DNA from 2 places in the Streptomyces sp. NPDC057743 genome. Region 1 is predicted to be linked to the other one. Evidence: riboswitches for the same ligand, from Rfam matches in the RefSeq annotation. Region 1 holds a riboswitch; the other holds the start of a gene.
The links. A riboswitch is a leader RNA that binds a small molecule or an ion and turns the genes downstream of it on or off. The one in region 1 is predicted to bind cyclic di-AMP.
Positions count from the first base shown of each region.

Region 1 (7,124 bases):
TCGGCGAGCAGGCCGGCCGCGGTGCGGGCCAGCAGGATGCCCAGCAGCAGGCCGGTCATGACGGTGCCGACGGTCCGGCCGCGCTCGGCGGGCGCCGACAGGGTCGCCGCGAACGGCACGACGACCTGGGCGGCGACCGAGGCGAGGCCGGTCAGGGCGGTGCCGATCAGCAGCAGGGCCCCGTTCGGGGCGCTGGCCGTCACGGTCAGGAAGGCGGCGGTCAAGGCGCACAGGACGACCGCGAGCCGGCGGCGTTCCAGCAGGTCGCCGAGGGGGACGAGGAGCAGCAGGCCGAGGCCGTAGCCGGTCTGGGCGACGGTGACGACGAGGGCGGCGGTGCCGGCGGAGAGGTGGAGGTCGCGGCCTATGACGTCGAGGAGGGGCTGGGCGAAGTAGTTGCCGGCGACCGAGAGGCCGGTGGCGACGGACATCAACAGGAGGGTGCCGCGCCCCAGGCGGGAGGCGGGTGCTTCCGGGGCCGCGGGGCCCGGGTCGCCTCCGGGGTTCTCGCCCGGTCCGGTCTCTGCTCGCGCTGCTGCGGTTCTCATGGGGACAAGCGTCCGCCCGGAGCATTCATCGGTCCAACGCATTGTTTTCATTGCATCGATCGTGATGGGTGATGGATCGGGGACGGGGCGCGCTTACGATCGCGCGCATGGAGCTCCAGCAGATGCGGTACGTCGTCGCGGTCGCCGAGACCGGTGGGTTCACCCGGGCCGCGGAGCGCTGCCATGTGGTGCAGTCCGCGCTCAGCCATCAGATCGCCCGGCTGGAGAAGGAGTTGGGGGCGCGGCTCTTCGACCGGACCAGCCGGAGCGTGCGGCTGACCGCCGCGGGGGAGGCGTTCGTTCCGGTCGCCCGGCAGGCGCTCCAGGCGGCCGAGCGGGCGCGCGCGGAGGTGGCGGCGGTGAGCGGCGCGGTGCGCGGGCGGCTGGCGGTGGGGGCGATCTCGACCGTCAGCGCCGTCGATCTCGCCGGGGAACTGGGGGCGTTTCGCGCGAGGTACCCGGAGGTGCGGATCAGCCTCCGGATGGAGATGAGCGATCCGCTGCTGGACGAGGTGCGGGCGGGCACGTTGGACGTCGCGTTCGTGGGGCTGACGCCCGGGGCGCGGACGGTCGGCGTGCGGGAAAAGGTGCTGGCGCGCGGGGAGTTGGTCGCGGTGGTGCCGCCGGAGCATCCGCTGGCCGGGCGGGAGTGGACGACGTTGGCGCGGGTGGCCCGGGAGACGTTCGTGGACTGGACGGCGGGGTCGGCGGCCCGTCGCCAGCGGGACGAGGCGTTCCGGGCGGCGGGGCTGACGGCGGAGGTGCCCTTCGAGGTGACGACGGTGGAGTCCATGGCGGAGCTGGTGCGGGCCGGGCTCGGGATCGGGATGGTGCCGGAGGCGTTCGCCCGTCGGCTCGGCGGGCTGCGGACGGTCCGGGTGCGGCCGGCGCCGGAGCGGACCGAGCGGGTGGTGTGGAGCGGGCTGGGGATGTCGCCGGCCGCGGCGGCGTTCCTGGCGGGGCTGGGGGTGGAGACGGGGTAGGGGCCGGGCCCCTGCGCAGGGACCGCGGAGGGGGCACGTCACCGCGGAGGGGCGGGTAGGAAAGGGCGCGGACGCGTGGGGCGGGTGCGGCACCGGTTACGGTCGAGGTGTGCACCACAAGCCCGACGCCTGCCCGGAGAGCGGACCCGACGCCCGCACGGAGACCGGGTCCGAGAACCGCCCGGAGACCGCCCCCACCGCCGGCCCGGAGAGTGGCCCTCCGGCCACCGGAGCGCCCGCCCCCACCGACTGCCCCGTGACCGCCGCCGCCCTCGGCCCGACCCCGGCGCTCTTCTCCTGGCAGTTCGCCGCCGACCCGTACCCGGCGTACGCCTGGCTGCGCGAGCACGCGCCGGTGCACCGGACCCGGTTGCCCAGCGGCGTCGAGGCGTGGCTGGTCACCCGTTACCCGGACGCCCGGCAGGCGCTCGCCGACGCCCGGCTGTCGAAGAATCCGGTGCACCACTCCGAGTCCGCGCACGGAAAGGGCAAGACGGGCATTCCGGGCGAGCGCGGCGCCAACCTCATGACGCACCTGCTGAACATCGACCCCCCGGACCACACCCGGCTGCGCCGCCTGGTCTCCAAGGCGTTCACCCCGCGCCGGGTCGCCGCGTTCGCGCCGCGCATACAGGAGTTGACCGACCAGCTCATCGACGGCTTCGCACAGCGCGGCAGCGCCGACCTCATCCACGAGTTCGCCTTCCCGCTGCCGATCTACGCGATCTGCGACCTGCTCGGCGTCCCGCCCGAGGACCAGGACGACTTCCGGGACTGGGCGGGCATGATGATCCGGCACGGCGGGGGCCCGCGCGGCGGCGTCGCCCGTTCCGTGAAGAAGATGCGGGCGTATCTGGCCGAGTTGATCCACCGCAAGCGGGCCGACCTCGGCGACGACCTGATCTCCGGCCTGATCCGGGCCTCCGACCACGGCGAGCACCTCACCGAGAACGAGGCCGCCGCGATGTGCTTCGTCCTGCTCTTCGCCGGCTTCGAGACCACCGTCAACCTCATCGGCAACGGCACCTACGCGCTGCTTCGCCACCCGGCCCAGCGGGAGCTGCTCCAGAAGTCGATCGCGGCCGGCGACGCCGAGCTGCTCGCCATCGCCGTCGAGGAACTGCTGCGCTACGACGGGCCGGTGGAGCTGGCGACCTGGCGGTACGCGACCCGGGAGTTGACGCTGGGCGGGCAGCGGATCGCCGAGGGGGACCCGGTGTTGGTGGTGCTGGCCGCCGCCGACCGCGACCCGGCCCGCTTCGACGAGCCGGACGTGCTCGACCTCACGCGGCGTGACAATCCTCATCTCGGCTACGGGCACGGCATCCACTACTGCCTCGGCGCACCGCTCGCCCGCCTCGAAGGGCAGACCGCCCTCGCCACCCTCCTGACCCGCCTACCGGACCTCCGACTTGCGGCGGAACCGGACGATTTGCGGTGGCGCGGCGGGCTCATCATGCGCGGACTGCGCACCCTGCCGGTGGAGTTCACGCCGGAGGTCGCACCGGAGGGAGCGCCGGAACCGTCCCCACCAGGCACGGCCGCATAGTTGACGAACTGTCAGGCATGTGACCATTGCGTGATCTCCGCTACACCGGCTTGTGACTGCCCGTAACCCCGGCTACCTTTCGTCCGGCGATCGAGGTCGATCGCGGGCCGCCCTCCACGGCGCCCCCGCCGACCGCGATCCGACAACTCAACCGCCGCGCGAAAGGCAACCGCATGCGTTCCGGGAACGGCCGGCATCGTCGCCCCCGACAAGCACCGGCCATCTTTGTCACGGCAGGAGTGACCGGCGCGGGGCTGGCCCTGCCCCTGCTCAGCGCCGGTGGCGCACAGGCCGCCGACGCGGCGACCTGGGACCGCGTCGCGCAGTGCGAGAGCGGCGGAATGTGGAGCTCCGCCACCGGCAACGGTTTCTACGGCGGCCTCCAGCTCACCCAGGAGATGTGGGACCACTACGGCGGTTCCGCCTACGCCTCCCGCCCCGACCTCGCCAGCCGCGCCCAGCAGATAGCCGTGGCCCAGGCGATCCTCGACGACCGCGGCCCGGACGCCTTCCCGAGCTGCGCGGTGGACGCCGGGCTGACGAAGGGCGGCCGCAAGCCGGGCGTCGACCCGGGCAGCACCAGCCGCCCCACCCCGCGCCCCACGCACGACCCCTCGGCCGACGACCCGGCCACCGGCGACCCGTCCGGCACGTCGGGCGACGCGGACCGCGCGGGTCCGGGCGCCACGACGCCCGCCCCGTCCGGCAGCGACGCCGACCCCGGGGCGGACTCCGACTCCGGTACCCCGGGCGCCCCTTCGGCGAGCCAGGACCCGACGGACCCCACGGGCACCACGGGCCCCACAAGCCCGACGGACTCCGCGTCGCCGTCCGGATCGCCGTCGGGTTCCCCGTCGGCCACCCCGTCCCCCTCGTCGCCCGGGAAGCCGACCGGGGGCCCGACCGGGGAGCCGTCGGGGTCGCCGTCCGGGCCGCCCGCCACGTCGCCGTCCGGCACCCCCTCCACCGATCCCTCGGACGCGACCCCGTCTCCCTCCTCGCCCCCGTCCGACCCCGGTACGCCCCCCGCCGCCGGCAAGCACCGCGGTGCGCCCGGCGACGGCTCGGGCTCCGGAGACGAGCGGGACGGCGGCAGCGGCCGGCACGCCTCGCGCGGTGGGGCGGCGCACCGCACGCCCCCGGCGGGCGCCGACGACTACCGCGTACGCCCGGGTGACAACCTGTCAGCCATCGCCGAGCGCCATGACCTGCCGGGCGGCTGGCCCGCGCTCTACGACCGCAACCGCGGCGTCATCGGCTCCGATGCGGACCTCATCCTTCCTGGTCAACTGCTCGATCTCGGGCGGGCGCAGGGGTAGTTACCGCCGGTTCGGGGCGGTTTCGTAAAAGTGAGATATGGCTCTCGTTGCGGGGGATGGGGCGGGTCCCGCCCCCCGTTTCGATACCGGGGTCCACCTGCGGAAATGTCCGCCCTGATGATCAAAAACGGTCAACTTGGTTCAGAAGATGGGGTTTGAACACCAACAGGGTTTTGCTTACGGTCAGGACCGCTCGCCAAAGCGGGCCCTTCGATCGCACGCCGAATCCTGCCGGCGGTCGGAGGACGACGACGCGCAAGCGCCGAAGGCAGGAGCGGGGGACCCAAGGTAAGTGCCGGCCCCACCCGTGAAAGCGGGTCAACCGGCTTGGGGTGAAGTCGCGTGTGCAGCACACGCGGCCGGGCAGCTCACACGGCCCGAACCCGACAGCTCACCTCGTAGGCGTCGGTGAGGAAACGAACGCACGATGCTGATCAACAAGGGCAAGCACCGCCGCAGCTCCAAGGCCGTCCGCGTCGCCACCCTGGCCGGTGTCGCCGGCGCCGCCGTCGCCGTCCCGCTGATGGGCGCCACCTCCGCTTCCGCCGCCTCGGTCGCCACCTGGGACAAGGTCGCCCAGTGCGAGTCCGGTGGCAACTGGTCGATCAACACCGGTAACGGCTACTACGGTGGCCTGCAGTTCTCCAACTCCAGCTGGGCCGCCGCCGGTGGTACCCAGTACGCGGCCCGCGCCGACCTGGCCACCAAGGCCCAGCAGATCGCCGCCGCCGAGAAGCTGCTCGCCATCCAGGGCCCGGGTGCCTGGTCCTGCGCCGGCGCCGGCAACCTGACCGCCGGTGGCCCGGCCGCCAACGTCGACACCTCCGGTGGCGCCACGGTCAAGAAGAGCCAGGGCACCTCCGAGACTCGCAAGCAGACCGAGGGCACCACCAAGAAGAAGTCCGCCCCGGTCCGCGAGAAGGTCGAGAAGGCCCAGCCGGCCCCGCAGCAGTCGCACCGCTCCGGTGACACCTACACCGTGAAGTCGGGCGACACCCTCGCCAAGATCGCCAAGGCGCACGGCACCAACTGGAAGGCGCTCTACGCCGCCAACAAGTCCGTCGTCGGCGGCAACCCCAACCTGATCTTCCCGGGCCAGAAGCTCAGCATCTGAGCCGCCCGCGAAAGCTGCCCCGCCCCGGCGCGTACCCCCGAGCGCGCCGCGGCGGGGCTTCTTATGTCCAAGCGCCCCTGCGCCGTGCCGCACCGCGCCCGAGCCCCCCCGCTGACGTGCACCGTTTCCGAGGCCATCAGACGGCCCGGCGCGGCGTTACCCGCATAGCGAACAACGCCCGGAAACCTCCCATGAACTGGGAGTTTGGCCTGCTTGTTGGGTTTTTTCGTCCCACGGAGCGGGCCACGGGCAAGCGGACACGTCCGGGGCCGTTAGGCTCATGGCGAGAACTCCAGACACCCCCGAAGGAGACAACGTGCCGTCCATCGACGTCGTCGTAGCCCGCGAAATTCTCGACTCGCGAGGTAATCCCACGGTCGAGGTCGAGGTCGGCCTCGACGACGGCAGCACCGGCCGTGCCGCCGTCCCGTCCGGCGCCTCGACCGGCGCCTTCGAGGCCGTCGAGCTGCGGGACGGTGACCCCAACCGCTACCTCGGCAAGGGCGTCGAGAAGGCCGTCCTCGCGGTCATCGAGCAGATCGGCCCGGAGCTCGTCGGCTACGACGCGACCGAGCAGCGGCTGATCGACCAGGCGATGTTCGACCTGGACGCCACCGACAACAAGGGCTCGCTGGGCGCCAACGCCATCCTCGGCGTCTCCCTGGCCGTCGCGCACGCCGCCTCCGAGGCCAGCGACCTGCCGCTGTTCCGCTACCTCGGTGGCCCGAACGCGCACGTCCTGCCGGTGCCGATGATGAACATCCTCAACGGTGGCTCGCACGCCGACTCCAACGTGGACATCCAGGAGTTCATGATCGCGCCGATCGGCGCGGAGTCCTTCTCCGAGGCGCTGCGTTGGGGCGCCGAGGTCTACCACACCCTCAAGAAGGTCCTGAAGCGCAAGGGCCTGGCCACCGGTCTGGGCGACGAGGGCGGCTTCGCCCCGAACCTCGGCTCCAACCGCGAGGCCCTGGACCTCATCCTGGAGGCCATCAAGGAGGCCGGCTACGCCCCCGGCCAGGACATCGCGCTGGCCCTGGACGTCGCCGCCTCCGAGTTCTACAAGGACGGCAAGTACCAGTTCGAGGGCAAGGAGCGCTCGGCCGCTGAGATGACCGAGTACTACGAGGAGCTCGTCTCCGCGTACCCGCTCGTCTCCATCGAGGACCCGCTGTTCGAGGACGACTGGGCCGGCTGGAAGGTCATCACCGACAAGCTCGGCACCAAGGTCCAGCTCGTGGGTGACGACCTGTTCGTCACCAACCCCGAGCGCCTGGCCCGCGGCATCGAGGAGGGCTCCGCCAACGCCCTCCTGGTGAAGGTCAACCAGATCGGTTCGCTGACCGAGACCCTGGACGCCGTCGAGCTGGCCCAGCGCAACGGCTTCAAGTGCATGATGTCGCACCGCTCCGGCGAGACCGAGGACGTCACCATCGCCGACCTCGCCGTCGCCACCAACTGCGGCCAGATCAAGACCGGCGCCCCGGCCCGCTCCGAGCGCGTCGCCAAGTACAACCAGCTGCTGCGCATCGAGGAGATCCTCGACGACGCCGCGGTGTACGCGGGCCGCAGCGCCTTCCCGCGCTTCAAGGGCTGACGCCCGCGTCGACC
Region 1 is NZ_JBHVJX010000008.1:60,871-67,994, reverse strand. It holds gene ACFVFQ_RS11355 (MFS transporter) at 1-548, opposite strand, end outside; gene ACFVFQ_RS11350 (LysR family transcriptional regulator) at 656-1,531, shown strand; gene ACFVFQ_RS11345 (cytochrome P450) at 1,788-3,080, shown strand; gene ACFVFQ_RS11340 (transglycosylase family protein) at 3,320-4,399, shown strand; cyclic di-AMP (ydaO/yuaA leader) riboswitch at 4,650-4,819, shown strand; gene ACFVFQ_RS11335 (transglycosylase family protein) at 4,827-5,513, shown strand; gene eno (phosphopyruvate hydratase) at 5,830-7,110, shown strand.

Region 2 (7,124 bases), on a different contig from region 1:
GGGAGACCAGGTTGTAGTGCGGCTGGAGGGCCACGTAACGGGCCACGCCCTCACGGGCGGAGAAGTCCAGCGACGCCTGGAGGCGCTGCGCGGAGATGTTGGACGCGGCGATCTCGCGGACCTTGCCGGCCTTGACGAGGTCGTCCAGGGCGGTGAGGAACTCGCCCACCTCGACGGACTCGTCGTCGAAGTGGGTGTAGTAGAGGTCGATGTGGTCCGTGCGCAGACGGGCCAGGGACTGGTCGACACCGGCCTTGATGGTGGCCGCGGACAGGCCCTTGTAGTCGGGGTGGGCGCCGACCTTGGTGGCGATCACGACCTGGTCGCGGTTGCCGCGGGCCGCGAGCCAGTTGCCGATGACGGTCTCGGACTCACCGCCCTTGTTGCCGGGCACCCAGGACGAGTACATGTCGGCGGTGTCGATGAAATTGCCACCGCCGGCAACGTAGGCGTCGAGTACGGCGAAGGACTCGGCCTCGTCGGCGGTCCAGCCGAAGACGTTGCCCCCGAGGCAGAGCCGGGAGACGGACAGCGAACCGAGCGGCTTGCGGTCGGGAACGGAGCTCTGGGCGTGTGTCGCGGTCATGCCCTGCTACAACGCAACAGCGCCTGGAATTGTTCCTCGCGCTGCGGGAGTTATTCCCCGGCCTAGGTGGGGAGTTGGTCCGCTCCCGTTGCCGGTCCAGAGAGGGTGCGCGGCTGGCCGCCCACGGGATGCGGGCGGCCGGCGCGGGCGTCAGACGGTGACCCCGCGGTCGCGCAGCCACGGCACCGGGTCGGTCGGGGCGCCGCCGTGCGGACGGACCTCCAGGTGGAGGTGCGGGGTGGTGGCGTTGCCGGTGGCGCCGACACGGCCGATCACCTCTCCCGTATGGACCCTGCCCGACGTCTTGACCATGGAGGACAGGTGGCAGAACCAGAGCTCCGTACCGTCGTCGAGCGTGACGACGATCCGGTAGCCGTACGCTCCGGCCCAGCCCGCCTGGGTGATGGTCCCGTCGTGAACCGCCTTGACCAGCGTGCCCGTTGGGGCCGCGAAGTCCTGGCCGGTGTGGTCCGCGGCCCAGCGGTCGCCGGCCTGCCCGAAGCCGGTGGCCAGGGTGTGCGAGGCAACCGGGGCGACGAAGTCCTGGGCGGCGCGGGCGGGTTGGTCGGCTTCCGGGGAGCCGGCGGAGGAGGGCTGTGCGGCCGGGGCCGCCGGGGTCGCCGGGGCCGCCGGTTCGTGGGTGGCCTGCGTTGCCTGGGAGGTCTGGGAAGTCTGGGGGACCTCCGTGGCCTGGGTGGCCTTCCCGTCCGGCTGCGGCGCCTGTGCGGCGGCCGGTGCCTCCTCCGTCTCCGCCCCCGACGCCCCCTCCGCCCTCGACGTCTCCTCCGTCCCGGACGCCTGCTCGACTCCGGACGTCTGCGGCATCTCTGACGCCTGCGGCGCGCTCTCCGCGGTCGCGGCCGTTCCCGTGGCCTCCGACCCCGTGGGGCCGCCCTGTTGGGCGTCGGCTTGAGTGTCGGTTTGGGCGTCGGTTTGGACGCCGGCCTGGGCATCGGCCGGGCGGGCACCGCCCTGCTGGAGGATGCGGTTGCGCAGCGCCTCGGCCGCGCCCGTGCCCTGCGCGGCTTCCGCGGGGGCGCCGCCGGCCCGCGTGCCATGGGCGGCGGGAGCGAAGGCGTCCGCGGTGGTGGTCGCGGCGGCGGCCACCGGGGCGTTCGGGGCATCCGCGGTGGCATCATCGGCCGTCCCACCGGGGTCGGGCATCGAGATCGGCACCGGCGGCCGGCCCTCGGCCGCGGCCACCCCGCTCGCGCCGACCGCCGCGATCACGCCGACGCCCAGGGCCGTGCCGCCGCGCGCCAGACCGACGCCGCGCTGCCTGGCCACCCGGTGCTTGCCGCGCAGCGAACGGAGGCCCTCTTCGTCGCCCCCGGCCTCGTAGAGCTCCGCCTCGCCGGCAGCCATCTCGTCACCCGTGACCCACGCGCCCTCGGCACCGCTCCCTTGGGGACCGTGCACCGGCTCACCACCGGGCAACCCGCCCTGGTCGACGCCCTCATGGGCCAGCCCTTCGGGGAGCAGCCCCTGGTGGGGCAACCCTTGCTGGGGCATCGCCTCGTAAGCGGAAGCGGCGGAAGAAGCCGAAGAAGCTGACGACGCTGACGAAGCAACGGAAGCAGCAGAAACGGGGGAAGCAGGGGAAGCGGGCGAAGCAGCGGCATCAACGACATCGCCACCCCCACCCGAAACATCCACACCAACACCACCGGAGGCAACGTGCCCGGCGGGGCCACCGAGGCCAAGGCCGAAGCCGATCGTGCCGCTGAAGTCGGCGGGGCCGCCTAGGCCATAGCCGGATGGAGCGTGGGGGGCGGGCCTGTTGGACGCCACGGGGGCGCTCTCCTTTCCTTCCTTCTCGCCTACCGGGTTAGCTGACGGGTTCGGAGCAGGAAGGTCTCCTACGAACGCCTCCTGGCGAGAAGCGCCCGATTCACCCCAAGAGGGTGGTTCCCCGGTTCCCCTCGCTCAATTCCCAGCAATTCCAGGCGGATCCGACAGGCATCCACCAAACCGGTCGATCCGGGCGGCGCGACGCGGGTCGGGGACCCGGTCGAGCAGGGCGGCGGCCGGCTCGTGCGGGACGGGTCGGGGTCGTTCTGGACGTGCGGGAAAAGCGCGTACGGGATTCGGCGTCGGCGCACGGTGCCGCCACTTGCGACGGCTGGGACGACCGCGCTCCGTTATCGGACAGTAATAGAGACGACGAGGGAAATCCAAGCGTTCCCACGAATCCACGGGGGTTCCACACGGCCCCCAAGAGGGCTCCGGCGGGAACGTTTCCCCTCAAGCCCTCCCCAATCAGGGCGAGTTGGCGCCGCCGCGTCAAACGATCTCGCGACGATTGTGCACCACTTGTTATGCAGAGGGATGCGTAACAATCACGGAGAGTGAGGGCGATAACGTCGCCCCATGGCCGTCAACGTTGCGAACACCGGAAACGTCGTCAACACCCCGCAGGAAGTGGCGGATCGGTACCGGGAGTTCTCCTGGCAACAGGCGCGCGGGCGGTCCGGGGCGCACGAGGAGTTGGCCGCCCGGATCGGCCAGGACGACGAGTTCTGCGAACTGCTCGCGGGGTCGCTGCCGGCCGGCAACAAGCAGCAGCCGAACCTGCTGCTCGCCGCGGTGCGCTATCTGGACGGCCCGCACGCGGAGTTGGGGCCGCGCGGCGCGGCGGCGTACGGGCGCTGGCGCGAGTGGACGATCCGGCACTGGGACGAGGTCCGCTCGGTGGTCCTGCAACGCGCCACCCAGGCCAACGAACCGGCCCGCTGCGCCGCACTGCTGCCGCTGCTGGCCCGTCTACCGCAGCCCCTGGCCCTCCTGGAGGTCGGAACGTCGGCCGGGCTGTGCCTGCACCCGGACCGGTACCGCTACCGCTACGTCCACGAGGGGCGCGACTCCTCGTGCGGCGCCCCGGATTCCCCGGTCACGTTCACCTGCCACACCAGCGGGCCAGCCCCCTTCGACGACGACAACGGCAACGACAACGCCCACGGCGACCCGGCGGCGTTGCCCGGCGGGCTCCTCCCCGACATCGTCTGGCGCGGCGGCATCGACCTGAACCCGCTGGACCCGGTCGGGGACGCGGACGACCTCCGCTGGCTGCGGGCCCTCGTCTGGCCCGGCGACGAGGCCCGCAGCGCGCGCCTCACGGCGGCCGTCGAGGCGGTGCGGCCCGCGCCACGCCCCGTGCTGGTCCGCGGCGACCTGGTCGACGAGCTGCCGGCGCTGGCCGCCCAGGCGCCGCCCGAGGCGACGCTGGTGGTCTTCCACAGCGCGGCGCTGAACTACCTTCCGCCCACCCGGCGCGAGGAGTTCGCGCACCGCGTGCGGACGCTGCTCGCCGAACGGGACGGCGGCGGGCACTGGATCTCCCAGGAGCACCACGGCGTGCTGCCGTGGATCACCGCGCCGGAACACCGCTCCCTGCGGCCCGAGGACGGCATGGTGCTGACCCTCGCGGTGGACGAGCGCCCGGTCGCGCTCACGGACCCGCACGGCCAGAGCGTGCACTGGCTCCGCTCCGCGCGCCCGTAGACGGCGTCGGATGCTCCCAACGGCCCTACGGGGGCCGGACCCACGGCGGACGCGGGAAACCGGGGCGCCAACGCGGCCACGGCGGGCGGTCCGCGCCCTACGTCCCCAGGGGACGCTGGACCGCCAGCAGCGCCATGTCGTCCGCGGGCGCCTCGCCCGTGTACCGGGCGACGTCCTCGATCACCACGTCCAAGAGGTCGTCGGGGCCGTCGAAGTGGCTGCCGCGCAACCGGGCGCACGGGTCGTAGAACGCGCCGGCCCGGTTGCGGGCCTCGGTCACCCCGTCGGTGAACAGGAACAGCATCCCGCCGGCCGGGAAGAAGACCTCGTCCGAGCGGTCCGGAAAGCCCGCCACGTCGGTCAGGCCCAGCGGCAACGCGGCGGTGGCCGGGGGCAGTTCCCGTAGGCCGCCGTCCGGAGTGAGCAGCAGAGGGGGCGGGTGGCCGCGGTTGAGGATGCGCACGACGGACTGGTCCCCGGCGGGGACCTCCGCCAGTACGGCCGTGGTGAAGCCCTCGTACTCATCGAGGCCCGCGCGGCGCCCGCCCTCCCGTTTGAGCGCCCGCTCCAGCCGGTGCGCCACCGCCTCCAGGCTGGCCTCCTGATCCGCCGCCTCCCGGAAGGCGCCGACGACGACCACCGCGGCCTCCACCGCCTCCAGCCCCTTGCCCCGCACGTCGCCGACGATCATCCGCACGCCGTGCGGGGTGTCCTGGATGGCGTGGAGGTCGCCGCCAATACGGGCGCCGGCCCGGGCACCGACGTAGCGGGCGGCGACCGCGAGGCCGGCCAACCGATCGGGCGGGGCCGGCAGTACGGCCCGTTGGGCGGCCTCCGAGACGTCCCGTACGGAGGCCAGCCGGGCGTCGCTGATCCGCACCACCCGGTTGATGCCGAGCGCCAGCAGGGCGACGACCACCACCGTGATCGCCTCGGTCACCGACTCGTAGTAGTCCTCGACGCCGTGGTACGTGGCGACCAGGAGCTCGCTGGTGATGGCGGCCAACGCCGTGACGCCGGTCGCCCGTAGGGAGAAGAGGGGAGCCGCGACCAGCGGGGCGGCGGCGAGGAACGGGGCCGCGGTGTACTGGGGCGGCGTGACGAGGTCGAAGAGCACCCCGATGACGATCAGGGCGGTGGGCAGCCAACGGGCCAATCGGCGGCCGGGCGGGGACATTTGGTCGCGTCGGGCGCGCCGTTCCCGGCTGCCTGTGCGGTTCCTGCCGCGTCGACGCATCCGCACCGGCCTCTTCCCGACTCCGCCCGCCCGGTGGCGCGCTCGTTCCGCCCCACCCGACGTGCCGCCCTGGTCCCTTGCGCCGCCCTCGGCCCCCGCGCCGTCCCCGGCCGTCCCGCCGATTCCCGCGCCCCGGGCCACCTGCGCCGCCCGCTCTGCCTGTGCAGTGCGCCGTGCCCTACCCGCTGGCCTGCTGCCTGCTGCCTGCTGCCTGCTGCCTGCTGCCTGCTGCCTCAAGGCTTGCTGCCGCTACGCCGGGTGGCGAGTCCTCCTGAGCCAAACGGGGTAGGCACAGGCTGGGGCCACTCCACCCCCTAAGGGCCACCCCCCTCGCCCCCTTACGGCACCCCCCACCACCCCGCCCCCGCTCCCCCACTACGCCTCCGGGCTTTCCCCTCCGGGCTTCGGCACGACCCCGGTCCCGACCCCGCCGCCCTCGCACTGGTTGACCGTGGCCCGCGCATGGGCGATGAAGCGCCGGGTCAGCGGATGCCCGTCGTGCCGCGGAAAGACGATGTGCAGCGGCATCAGGGGCGCGTCGGGGATCGCCACGAAGGAGATGAACGGGTGCACCCGTTGGCGGCCGATGGACTCCGGCACGACTCCGACCCCCCGGTTACCGGCCACCGCCTCCAGCCACTCGTCGAAGTTCCCGCACCGGACGGCGATTTCCGGCCGATCCTCCGGCGGCCAGTCCGACGCGTCCGACGTCCCGCCGGTCTCGTTCAGCACCAGCGGCATACGGGCCAACTCCCGCCAGCCGACCTCGTCCCGGGCCGCGAGCGGGGAACGCACCGACACCGCGGCGATCCGTCGCTCGTGCAGCAGCGTCACCGCCGTCAGGCCCGGCACGGTGACGTTCCCCCGCAGGATCGCGATGTCGACCTCGCCGCTGTCCACCCCGGCCAACGCCGCGTCCCGCCGGTGGACCCGCGCCCCGACACCGGTCTCCGCCTCGAACCGCTCGATGGCGGCCTGCGGCCAGGTGGCCGGAAACCCCCAGGCGAATCCGATCCGGAACAGCGGCACCTCCGGGGCCGGCAGCAGTGCGGCCTCCAAACGGGGCAGCAGCTCGCGGAGTTCCCCGTAGAGCCGCTCGCCGGCGGCGGTCAGCGTGACCTGTCGGGTGGTGCGCTCCAGGAGCCGGTAGCCGAGCAGTTCCTCAAGGCGGCGGATGGTGCGGCTGACCGTGGGCTGCGAGAGGCCGAGGCGGTCGGCGGCCCGGGTGAAGTGCCGCTCCTCGGCGAGGGCCACGTAGCAACGGAGGTGGTGCAGCTCGATGCCCGGTATCGCCATGATCGGCATCCTAGGCTCCCGCACGGCGGCCCCAACGGGCTCGACGCCCCGGCCGCCCTCGAAGGACCACCGCCCCCAACCGCCGCTCCACCCCCTCACCTCACCCCCATGTCTCCCCTCTCCTTCAACTCACCCTCAACGCCCGTCTCTTCCACCCCACCCGACGTCCCACGACGCCCCCGCATCCCGACCCAGATCACCAGGAACGCGGCGACGGCCACCCCGCACAGCAGCCACATCGCCGCCTGGTTGCCCCGGATGAACAGCTCCTTGGAGAGCGCCTCCGCGCCGCGCCCGTCCAGCCCGGTGTGCGCGCGCAACAGCCCGTTCCCCGCCCCCGGGTCGGCCACCGCCCGCGACACCCACTCCCCGCCCGGCAGTCGGCGCGCGGCCAGCGCCTCGTCCAACGCGTCCCGCGCCGACCAGCGGTAGACCGCCATCCCGACCGCCAGTCCGATCGCCCCGCCCAGGTTGTGGAAGGTCCACGACGAACCCACCGCCGTC
Region 2 is NZ_JBHVJX010000026.1:81,790-88,913, reverse strand. It holds gene ACFVFQ_RS27145 (aldo/keto reductase) at 1-586, opposite strand, end outside; gene ACFVFQ_RS27140 (peptidoglycan DD-metalloendopeptidase family protein) at 737-2,098, opposite strand; cyclic di-AMP (ydaO/yuaA leader) riboswitch at 2,389-2,545, opposite strand; gene ACFVFQ_RS27135 (DUF2332 domain-containing protein) at 2,957-4,087, shown strand; gene ACFVFQ_RS27130 (PP2C family protein-serine/threonine phosphatase) at 4,185-5,264, opposite strand; gene ACFVFQ_RS27125 (LysR family transcriptional regulator) at 5,700-6,620, opposite strand; gene ACFVFQ_RS27120 (MFS transporter) at 6,716-7,124, opposite strand, start outside.
Region 2: it holds a riboswitch for cyclic di-AMP, as region 1 does, so the genes downstream of both, ACFVFQ_RS27140 (peptidoglycan DD-metalloendopeptidase family protein) here and ACFVFQ_RS11335 (transglycosylase family protein) in region 1, are expected to answer to the same signal.